3 regions of the Tardiphaga sp. 20_F10_N6_6 genome follow, and region 1 is predicted to be linked to each of the others. Evidence: predicted binding sites of a transcription regulator. Region 1 holds the regulator's gene; each other region holds the start of a gene.

What was found. Region 1 encodes PhoB, which activates phosphate uptake and scavenging genes when phosphate is short. Its sites were predicted from a motif close to TGTCATNNANCTGTCAT; they were not measured.
Region 2: a site for PhoB is predicted at 1,470-1,486, ahead of ppk2 (polyphosphate kinase 2). Genes of this name have one in related genera too.
Region 3: a site for PhoB is predicted at 1,245-1,261, ahead of AB7813_RS26480 (esterase-like activity of phytase family protein). Genes of this name have one in related genera too.

Annotation. Positions count from the first base shown of each region.
Region 1 is NZ_CP197239.1:4,605,564-4,608,841, reverse strand. Features, by position in the region: gene AB7813_RS22120 (aspartate aminotransferase family protein) at 1-393, opposite strand, end outside; gene AB7813_RS22115 (GcrA family cell cycle regulator) at 840-1,349, shown strand; gene phoB (phosphate regulon transcriptional regulator PhoB) at 1,454-2,158, opposite strand; gene phoU (phosphate signaling complex protein PhoU) at 2,251-2,964, opposite strand; gene pstB (phosphate ABC transporter ATP-binding protein PstB) at 2,993-3,278, opposite strand, start outside.
Region 2 is NZ_CP197239.1:2,527,953-2,531,230, forward strand. Features, by position in the region: gene AB7813_RS12275 (methyl-accepting chemotaxis protein) at 1-930, shown strand, start outside; gene ppk2 (polyphosphate kinase 2) at 1,535-2,461, shown strand; gene AB7813_RS12285 ((2Fe-2S)-binding protein) at 2,758-3,219, shown strand; gene AB7813_RS12290 (molybdopterin cofactor-binding domain-containing protein) at 3,229-3,278, shown strand, end outside.
Region 3 is NZ_CP197239.1:5,525,380-5,528,657, reverse strand. Features, by position in the region: gene AB7813_RS26485 (Bug family tripartite tricarboxylate transporter substrate binding protein) at 25-1,011, shown strand; gene AB7813_RS26480 (esterase-like activity of phytase family protein) at 1,320-2,675, shown strand; gene AB7813_RS26475 (methyl-accepting chemotaxis protein) at 2,792-3,278, opposite strand, start outside.

The DNA.
Region 1 (3,278 bases):
GCGCGTGCGCTCGGGATGGCCCTTGGAGAAATGATAGTGGCGGGTCACCTTGATCGCGCATTCCATCGCTTCCGCACCCGAATTGGCGAAGAACACGAAGTCGGCAAAGCTTTGTTCGCACAGCCGCGCGGCGAGGCGCTCGCCGTCCGGGCTCTTGAACAGGTTCGACATATGCCAGAGCTTGGTGGCCTGCTCCTGCAATGCGGCAACCATATGTGGGTGCGCATGGCCAAGTGCGTTCACGGCAACGCCGCTGGTGAAATCGAGATAGCGCTCGCCATCGGTTCCAATCAGCCACGCGCCTTCACCGCGCTCGAAAGCGACATCCGCACGCGCGAAAACAGGCAGCAAGTGAGCCTGAGAGAGGGGCGAAGACGTTGCGTTGCTGGTCATAACCGATCCGATCGAAAAGACTGCGGCCGCGTCGATGACAACTGTGCGAAATCGAACAACGGACCCTAGAAACGAAACGTGCCGCCCTTCTCGGGCGGCACGTGGGCATTATTCTATGTGTGCTGTGAAGACTGTCAACCGCGCACTGCGGCTTTCGAGTCACACGGAGTCGCAGAAAAAGCCGATTTTGCAGCTTTATTTGCAGAAGCATGTGGACGCGGCATGCCCGACTCTTGCGCGCGAGTCACGGCATATTGTAGCTTTTGCCTCGTCGGATACGACATCTCGTGCGGCGGTAGATCCTTTTGACACATCCAGTGCGGCGTAACAGCCGGACGCGAAATTCGCGCCCGGTGAGCGCTAAAGGATTCTGACCGCAGGGATTTTTGAAGTCTCAACTCGCAGCGCTGCCCGGTCAGGCCGGCGCTCACGAAGGGAAAACGGCGATGACGGTAATGACATGGACCGACGATCGCGTCGAACAGTTGAAGAAACTCTGGGAAGGCGGCCTTTCCGCCAGCCAGATCGCTGCGGAACTCGGTAACGTGACCCGCAATGCCGTGATCGGCAAGGTTCACCGCCTTGGCCTGTCCGGCCGTGCCAAGAGCCCCTCCTCGGCAGCTCCGCGGCAGCGCAAGGCGCGCCCGGCGCAGCAGATGGTACGCGTTGCCCGCCCGATGGCACGCGGCAATACCGCGCTGGCCCATAATTACGAGATCGAGGCCGAGCCCGACCCGATCGCCTATGACAACATCGTGCCGATCAGCCAGCGCCTGTCGCTGGTCGAACTCAACGAAGCCACCTGCCATTGGCCGATCGGCGATCCGTCGAGCGCGGACTTCTATTTCTGCGGCGGCAAGGCCCTGGCCGGCGCCCCCTATTGCGCGCATCACTCGCGCATCGCTTATCAGCCGGCAAGCGACCGCCGCCGCGCAGTGCCGAAGCCGACGCGCTGAGCTGGAAAGCATCTAAACCAAATGAAAATGCCCGGCGATGAGCCGGGCATTTTTTGCTTGGGGGCTTCTAACCTCGCCCCGCTTGCGGGGGAGAAGGAAGATACCTACTCCGCCGCCTTGTCGAACCGGTCGTCCAGCGCGTAGCCGGCACCGCGCACGGTGCGGATTGGATCGGGCTCGCCAGCGGGATTGAGCAGCTTGCGCAGGCGGCCGATATGCACGTCGACGGTGCGCTCGTCGATATAGATGTCGCGGCCCCAGACGCTGTCGAGCAACTGCTCGCGGCTGAACACGCGGCCCGGATGTTCCAGGAAGAACTCCAGCAGGCGATATTCGGTCGGACCGAGATCGATCGGACGGCTGGACCGCACGACGCGGCGCTTGTCGCGGTCGAGTTCGATGTCGCCAAACGCCAGGACGGTGGCGAGACGCTCGGGAGCTGCACGACGGAGCAGGCCCTTCACGCGGGCCAGGAGCTCCGGCACCGAGAACGGCTTGACGATGTAGTCGTCGGCACCGGTGGCGAGACCGCGAACGCGCTCGCTCTCTTCGCCGCGCGCCGTCAGCATGATGATCGGCAATGCCTTGGTTTCGGGCCGTGCGCGCAAGCGGCGGCACAGTTCGATGCCGGACAGGCCCGGCAGCATCCAGTCGAGCACCACGAGATCCGGCACCCGCTCCTTCAAGCGGGTGTCGGCATCGTCGCCGCGAGCGACGGTTTCAACATCATAGCCTTCGGCGTCGAGGTTGTAGCGAAGCAGCGTCGTTAGTGCCTCTTCATCTTCCACAACCAGAATGCGTGCATTCACAGCCATCTTGATCAATACCCTCAGTGACGTCCGACAAGTCTTTAAATCATGATCCTTGCGGAAGACTGGCTTCCACTTTTCCGGATCATGCTTCAGACCGTCGGCGTGTTCGCGAATGTGGTCATGTCGCCCTTCGGGCGCTTGTCGAGGATTTGCTGGCCCTCGATCATGTAGAACACGGTTTCCGCAATATTGGTGGCATGGTCACCGATCCGCTCGATGTTCTTGGCGCAGAACATCAGGTGGATACAGAACGAAATGTTACGCGGGTCTTCCATCATATAGGTCAGGAGTTCGCGGAACAGCGAGGTGCAGATCGCGTCGATTTCCTCGTCGCCCTTCCACACCGTCATCGCAGCGGGCAGATCATGTGCGGCATAGGCGTCGAGCACGGCCTTGACCTGGGTGGTCACGAGGTCGGTCATGTGCTCGAGGCCGCGGATCAGCTTCAGCGGATGGAAGTCGCTGTCGAGTGCATTGACGCGCTTGCCGATGTTCTTGGAGAGATCGCCGATGCGTTCCAGATCAGTGGCGACGCGCAGCGCGCCGACGATCTCGCGCAAATCGACAGCCATTGGCTGGCGCTTGGCGATGGTCAGCACGGCGCGCTCTTCGATCGTGCGCTGCAACTGGTCGATCTCGGAGTCAGTGGCGACGACGCGCGCACCGAGCGCGACGTCCCGGCGGATCAGCGCATCGACGGATTCGACGATCTGCCGTTCCGCGAGGCCACCCATCTCGGCAACGAGACGGGTCAGCTCCTGCAGATCGTCGTCGAAAGCCTTGGTGGTGTGTTCAAAAGCCATCTCAAATTCCTCCCGCGAATGTGTCGCGTCAGCCGAAGCGGCCGGTGATGTAATCCTGGGTGCGGCGATCGGTCGGCGACGTGAAGATCTTGTTGGTCTGATCGAACTCGATCAACTCGCCGAGATACATGAAGGCCGTGCTGTCGGAGACGCGGGCAGCCTGCTGCATGTTATGGGTCACGATCGCGATCGTATACTGATCCTTCAACTCGTCGATCAGCTCCTCGATCTTCGCGGTCGAGATCGGATCCAGCGCCGAGCACGGCTCGTCGAACAGGATCACTTCCGGCCGCACCGCGATGGTGCGCGCGATG
Region 2 (3,278 bases), 2.1 Mb from region 1:
GCTGCAAAGGAAGCGGCTGCGCACGGCGAGCATGTCGCGCAGGCCGGCCAGGCTGTGACGATGTTTGCCTCGCGGCTGAAGTCGCGTTGCGCGGTGCTGCTCAAACAAAGCGAGCGGGAAGACGAGCGACGACGCGAAAAGCTGCCATGTCACCTCAACGTCGATCTTCAGGCGCGCGCCGGCCAGATCAGCGCGCCGGTCTATGAAATCTCGATGGACGGCATTCTCATCGGCGGACCGGACGCGAACCGGCTTCCGTTGCACGACATCGTTGCTGCTGAACTCAGCGAGGTCGGCCCCTGCCGCCTGCGCATTGCCGAACATTCCCCCGCCGGCGCACAGGCACTGTTCGTCGCGCCCGACGGGGCTCTCATCAGCCGGATCGAAGACCGACTATGGGCGATCCATGACGAGAACACCGAATTCGTCACCCGCGCCATCGACGCCGGCGCCGTGCTCAACAAGATCTTTGCCGACGGTATTGCATCCGGCGCTATCAGCATCGACGACATGTTCGACGACAACTACGTCGAAATCCCTGGCTCCAGTCCGGTGCAGTACCGGACAAAGGTTCTCGGCTGGGCCGACCGCGCACTCCCCGAATTCCAGGATGCATTTCTCGCCAAGGACAGCCGCATGGCGTTCTGCGCCATGATCGACCGCAACGGCTATCTACCGGTACATAACAGCATCTATTCCAAGCCGCAGCGCCCGGGTGATGTCGCCTGGAACACGGCCAACTGCCGCAATCGCCGCATCTTCAACGATCCGGCTGGATTGGCCGCCGGTCGCAATACACGTTCCTACCTGATCCAGAGTTATGCCCGCGACATGGGCAACGGCCAGACCGTGATGATGCGCGAGATCGACGTGCCTGTGCGCATACAGGGACGCCATTGGGGCGGCTTCCGCACGGCGTACAAATTATGATTTGGGTTTGCACACGGCGCTGCGCTGCCACCTGAAACCTGGCGCAGCGCCGCCTATTCCGTCTGCGAGTGGGCTAGCAGCCGAAACTGCCAAGGCGTCCTAGCCGCCGCTCGTTCGGCCTTCCGCATTGTCATCTCCGCCGTATGAACCGCCGCCATATCCATATGGCGCGCTGTATCCATATGAACCGGGGCCGGCACCAAATCCGCGATAGACCGTTACGGGGGCGCTTCCCTCATACCGCGCGTGAGAGGACATGATCCGTCGATGCTTGCTGGCAGCGCTATGCCCGTCTTTGGCCTGCGCGGTCCAGCTCGCAGTGCCAGCGATCAGTAAAGCGGCGCCCAACAGAATGAATTTATTCATCACATTTTTCCTTGGTCAACGAGCCCCGCGACCTCAGATGCGCACGCTTGGCTCTCAAGGTAGCGCCAATCACGCGTAGTTGAATTTCGGCTTGCGGTACCCCGTCCTGCATGGACAGCAGCGGCGAGACCCATTGGGGCCGTTTGCCCATTCGCCCCGGGCCTGGGGGGCAGTGTCACACCGCTGACATTTGCATCGGTCCATAACCGTGAACCCATTCGATACAAGCGGAGCTGCCATGACCGAACATTCCCTCGACGACGCGCAAGCAATCCACGACCGCATTCGTGCAGAGATGCTGGACGGCTTCGACGAAGAACTCGAGCTCGAGATCGATGACGATCGTCTCGACGCCCTGACCAACGAAATGTCCGACCACAGCCCGGCGGAGACCATCGAGCGACGCCTCTATTTCAAGGAACTGTTCCGCCTGCAGGGCGAATTGGTGAAGTTGCAGAGCTGGGTGCAGCAGAACAAGCTCAAGGTCGTGGTGATCTTCGAGGGTCGCGATTCCGCTGGCAAGGGTGGCGTCATCAAGCGGATCACCCAGCGGCTCAATCCACGCGTCTGCCGCGTTGCCGCACTCCCCGCGCCGAATGAGCGCGAACGCACCCAATGGTACTTCCAGCGTTACGTCTCGCACCTCCCCGCCGGCGGCGAGATCGTGCTGTTCGATCGTAGCTGGTACAACCGCGCCGGCGTCGAGCGCGTGATGGGTTTCTGCACCGAGGATGACGTGGAGGAATTCTTCCGCTCGGTGCCGGAATTCGAACGCATGCTGGTGCGCTCGGGCATCATCCTGGTCAAATACTGGTTCTCGATCACCGACGAAGCGCAGCACCTGCGCTTCTCGATGCGTATCGCCGACCCGCTCAAACAGTGGAAGCTCAGCCCGATGGATGTCGAGGCGCGCACCCGCTGGGAGCAATACACCAAGGCCAAGGAAGCGATGCTCGAGCATACGCATATTCCGGAAGCCCCGTGGCATGTGGTGCAGGCCGTCGACAAGAAGAAGGCCCGCCTGAACTGTATCGCGCATCTGCTCGAACAGCTTCCCTATCAGGAGATCGAGCATCCGCCTGTGGTCCTGCCTGCGCGCGTACGCAATCCCGACTATCACCGCACGCCGGTGCCAGCCGAAATGTATGTGCCGGAGCGGTACTAGCCCCACAGTCGGCAGATCGCGTAACGTTTTTCGGGCAGGCCGAGCCTAACGCAACCGCAATATTCTTTTGAATAAAAGTCATCCGACGCCCACGAAGAGGGCGTCGGATGACGTCGCGCAGATTTTACCGCGATTTATCCGACAGACACGCTCGCGCGACATACAAACCAATGTATAGTCCTGCTGCATCTTATTGCTGCTTTTGAAATGATGACCGTACGCCTATAGTACCGTCGTTGGTCGATGACGAACCATTCGCCATTGCATCATCGAGTCGAGCAAACGGGGGTCTCACTGTGGCAAATCTCAATATCAACGGCGAGCAGAAGTCCTTCGACGCACCAGACGACATGCCCCTGCTCTGGGTGCTGCGCGATATTCTCGGCATGACCGGCACAAAATTCGGCTGCGGCGTTGCGCTATGCGGGGCATGCACCGTGCATGTCGACGGCAAGGCCGTGCGCTCCTGTCTGCTGCCGGTCAGTGCGGTGAGCGGACGCGCCATCACCACAATCGAAGGCGTCGGCACCACACCGGTCGGCGCCAAGGTGCAGAAGGCCTGGCTCGATCTCGAAGTCATTCAATGCGGTTACTGCCAGTCCGGGCAGATCATGTCGGCGGCCGCGCTCCTCGCTTCTACGCCGACCCCCGACGATTCTGACATCGACGCCGCCATGGCCGGAAATATATGTCGCTGCGGCACCTATGTCCGGGTTCGTGAAGCCATCAAGCATGCTGCCTCCGAACGGCAAACCTAGGAGTCGGTCATGAAACTTGCAGACAACATGCTTGTTGCGACCAGTCCTGCAAACAAGCC
Region 3 (3,278 bases), 920 kb from region 1:
AGCCGATTCAGGGAGAAAAGCGGAATGCACGGACTTTCAGTTCTTCGCGGTGCGGCGAGCGCATCGTTTATCGGAGCGCTGCTGTTGGCGACCCCGGATGCCATCGCACAAACTGCGAATTATCCAAACCGGGCGATCACGCTGGTGCTCCCTTTCGCCGCCGGCAGCGGCACCGACACCACGACGCGCCTGATCGCCAAGGAACTCGGCACCGCACTGAACGCCAACACCGTGATCGACAACAAAGCCGGCGCCAATGGCTCGATCGCCGCCAGTTTCGTCGCCCGCGCCCCCGCCGACGGTTACACGCTGTTCGTCACGACCAACACGACGCATTCGGCCAATCCTTTTCTGCTCAAGACCATGAGCTATGATCCGATCAAGGATTTCACGCCGATCGCGCGCACCGGCGACCTGCCCTTCATGCTGGTGATCAATCCTGAGATTCCCGCCAACTCCGTGGAAGAGCTGATCGCGCTCGCCAAGAAAGAGCCGGGCAAGTACTCCTACGCATCGGGCAGTTCGTCGGCGATCGTCTCGGGCGCGACCTTTGCCCGCCTCGCCAAGCTCGATCTCCTGCACGTGCCTTACAAGAGCTCACCACCGGCGCTCACCGATGTCATCGCCGGCCGTGTCAGCATGATGTTCGTCGACGTTCCGACCGGCTTGCCGCATGTCAACGCCAAGGCGTTGAAGTCGCTTGCGGTGACCACGAAATATCGCTCCAAACTGCTGCCCGATCTGCCGACTATGGACGAGGCCGGCGTGAAGGGCTTCGACATCACCTCGTGGCAGGGCTATCTCGGTCCGGCCAACATGCCGAAGGACATCGTCGTCAAGCTCAACGCCGAAATCCGCAAGATCGTCGAACGCCCCGAGATCCAGAAAGACCTCGCCAGCCGCGGCATGGAAGCCTTTTCCGGTACGCCGGAAGAGTTCGACGCCTTCCTGAAGGATCAGCTCAAGGTGTGGGAGAAGCTGATCACGGATGCGGGGATCGAGAAGCAGTAGGTGCATTTCAGATAGAACCGCACGGCAGGTATGTTCGTCATGCCCGGCGAATGCCGGGTATCCACGTCTCGGCCACAAAGAAGACGTGGATGGCCGGGACATCCAGCGAAGCCGCGCTTCGCGCTTTGCCCGGCCATGAGATGGTTTTGCGTGGGTTGAACGAAGAGGAACCGCGCCTAACCCGCAGACTCGGCGACTGCATGTCGCAGGGTTTTCCCCTCTCGTCATTTTCTTGTCACGGAACTGTCAGCGCAGCGTAACGCCCGCGCCTCAGAACACGCCGCATGGTCACCACAAGGAGACACACCATGCGCAGCACATTCCTCTGCTCCGTCGCTTCCCTCGTCATGCTCACATCCGCCGCTTTCGCCCAGACCGAAGGTGAATTCCCCGCCAAGCTCGCCGGCCATGCCGTGCTGCCGGCGACGTCGACCATCGATGCGCCTGCGGATGCGCCGAACGACCTGAAGACCTCGGGCAAATACACCACCGGCAAGCGCGTCGACGCGCTCGGCACCGTGATGGGCAAGTCCTATGAGCGCGCCACCGGCATCTCGCTGCCGATGAAGGGCCAGCCGCTGCAGGGCCATTCCGGCATCAAGGTGATGCCCGACGGTTCGTTCTGGGTGCTGACCGACAACGGCGCCGGCTCGCGCTACAATTCGGCCGACTACATGATCTATCTCAATCACCACAAGATCGACTGGAAGAACGGCAAGGTCGAGCGTCAGGCCACCGTGTTCCTGCACGATCCCGACAAGAAGGTGCCGTTCCGCATCGTCCATGAAGACACCGCCAAGCGCTACCTGACCGGCGCCGATGTCGACACCGAGGGTTTCCAGATCGTCGGCGACAATTTCTGGATCGGCGAGGAATTCGGCCCCTACATCATCAAGGCCGACAAGACCGGCAAGGTGCGGGCTGTGTTTGACACCGTCGCCGACGGCAAGCCGGTGCGTTCACCGGACCATTGGTCGGTGCAGTCGCCGGGTGCGCCGGGCGCCACCTACACCACGGTCAACCTGCGCCGCTCCAAGGGCTATGAAGGCTTCGCTTCCTCCAAGGATGGCAAGTTCCTCTACGGCCTGCTCGAAGGCCCGATCTGGGATGCCGAGAAGAAGGACTGGGAAAAGGTCGACGGCAAGGAAGCTTCGCGCATCCTGGAATTCGACGTCGCCAACGAGAAGTTCACCGGTCGCTACTGGCAGTATGTGTTCGAACAGAACGGCAATGCCATCGGCGATTTCAACATGATCACCGCCGACAACGGCCTGATCATCGAGCGTGACAACGGCGAAGGCACCAAGGACAAGGCCTGCGCCGACGGCAAGCGCGGTGAAGACTGCTTCCCGGATCTCGCCAAGTTCAAGAAGGTCTACAAGATCGAACTGAACGACGCCAATGTCGGCAAGCCCGTTCGCAAGATTGGTTTCATCGACCTGATGAAGATCCAGGACCCGAACAAGCTGGCCCGCAAGCCGCTGAACGACGGCGTGCTGACCTTCCCGTTCTTCACCATCGAGAACGTCGACCAGGTTGATGCCACCCACATCATCGTCGGCAACGACAACAACCTGCCGTTCTCGTCGAGCCGTGAGCCGAACAAGGCCGACGACAACGAGTTCGTGCTGCTCGAAGTCGCCGACTTCCTGAAGGCGAAGTAAGCAACGCGAGCAGGCATCAGCCTGAACGACGAAAGCCCTCCCGCAAGGGAGGGCTTTTTGCATCCGGGCTTGATCTACTTTCCCTCCCCCCTTGTTGGAGAGGGAAAGTAGAGCCTCTACGCAGCACGCACCTTGGTCAGGAACTCGTCCACAGCCGTTCGTAACATGCCGGACTGGGTGTCGAGCTCCCTGGCATTCGACAACACCTGCGAGGCCGCCGTCCCGGTCGCTTCTGCTGCGCTGCTGACGCCGCCGATATGTTCGCTGATTTCACTGGAGCCCGCCGCGACCGACTGAATGTTGCGCGCGATTTCCCGCGTGGCCTCGCCCTGCTCCTGGACGGCCGTGGAGATGCTGGTGGTGATCTCGCTCATCTGCGCAATGGTGCCTGTAATGGCGCTGATCGAAAGCACGGCTTCGCTGGTGGACGCCTGCATGGCGGCGACCTGGGCGGAGATCTCTTCGGTAGCCTTGGCGGTCTGGCTCGCCAATGCCTTCACTTCAGAGGCGACGACCGCAAAGCCGCGGCCGGACTCGCCGGCGCGCGCCGCTTCGATGGTCGCATTCAGCGCGAGCAGATTGGTCTGGGAGGCGATGCTGTGG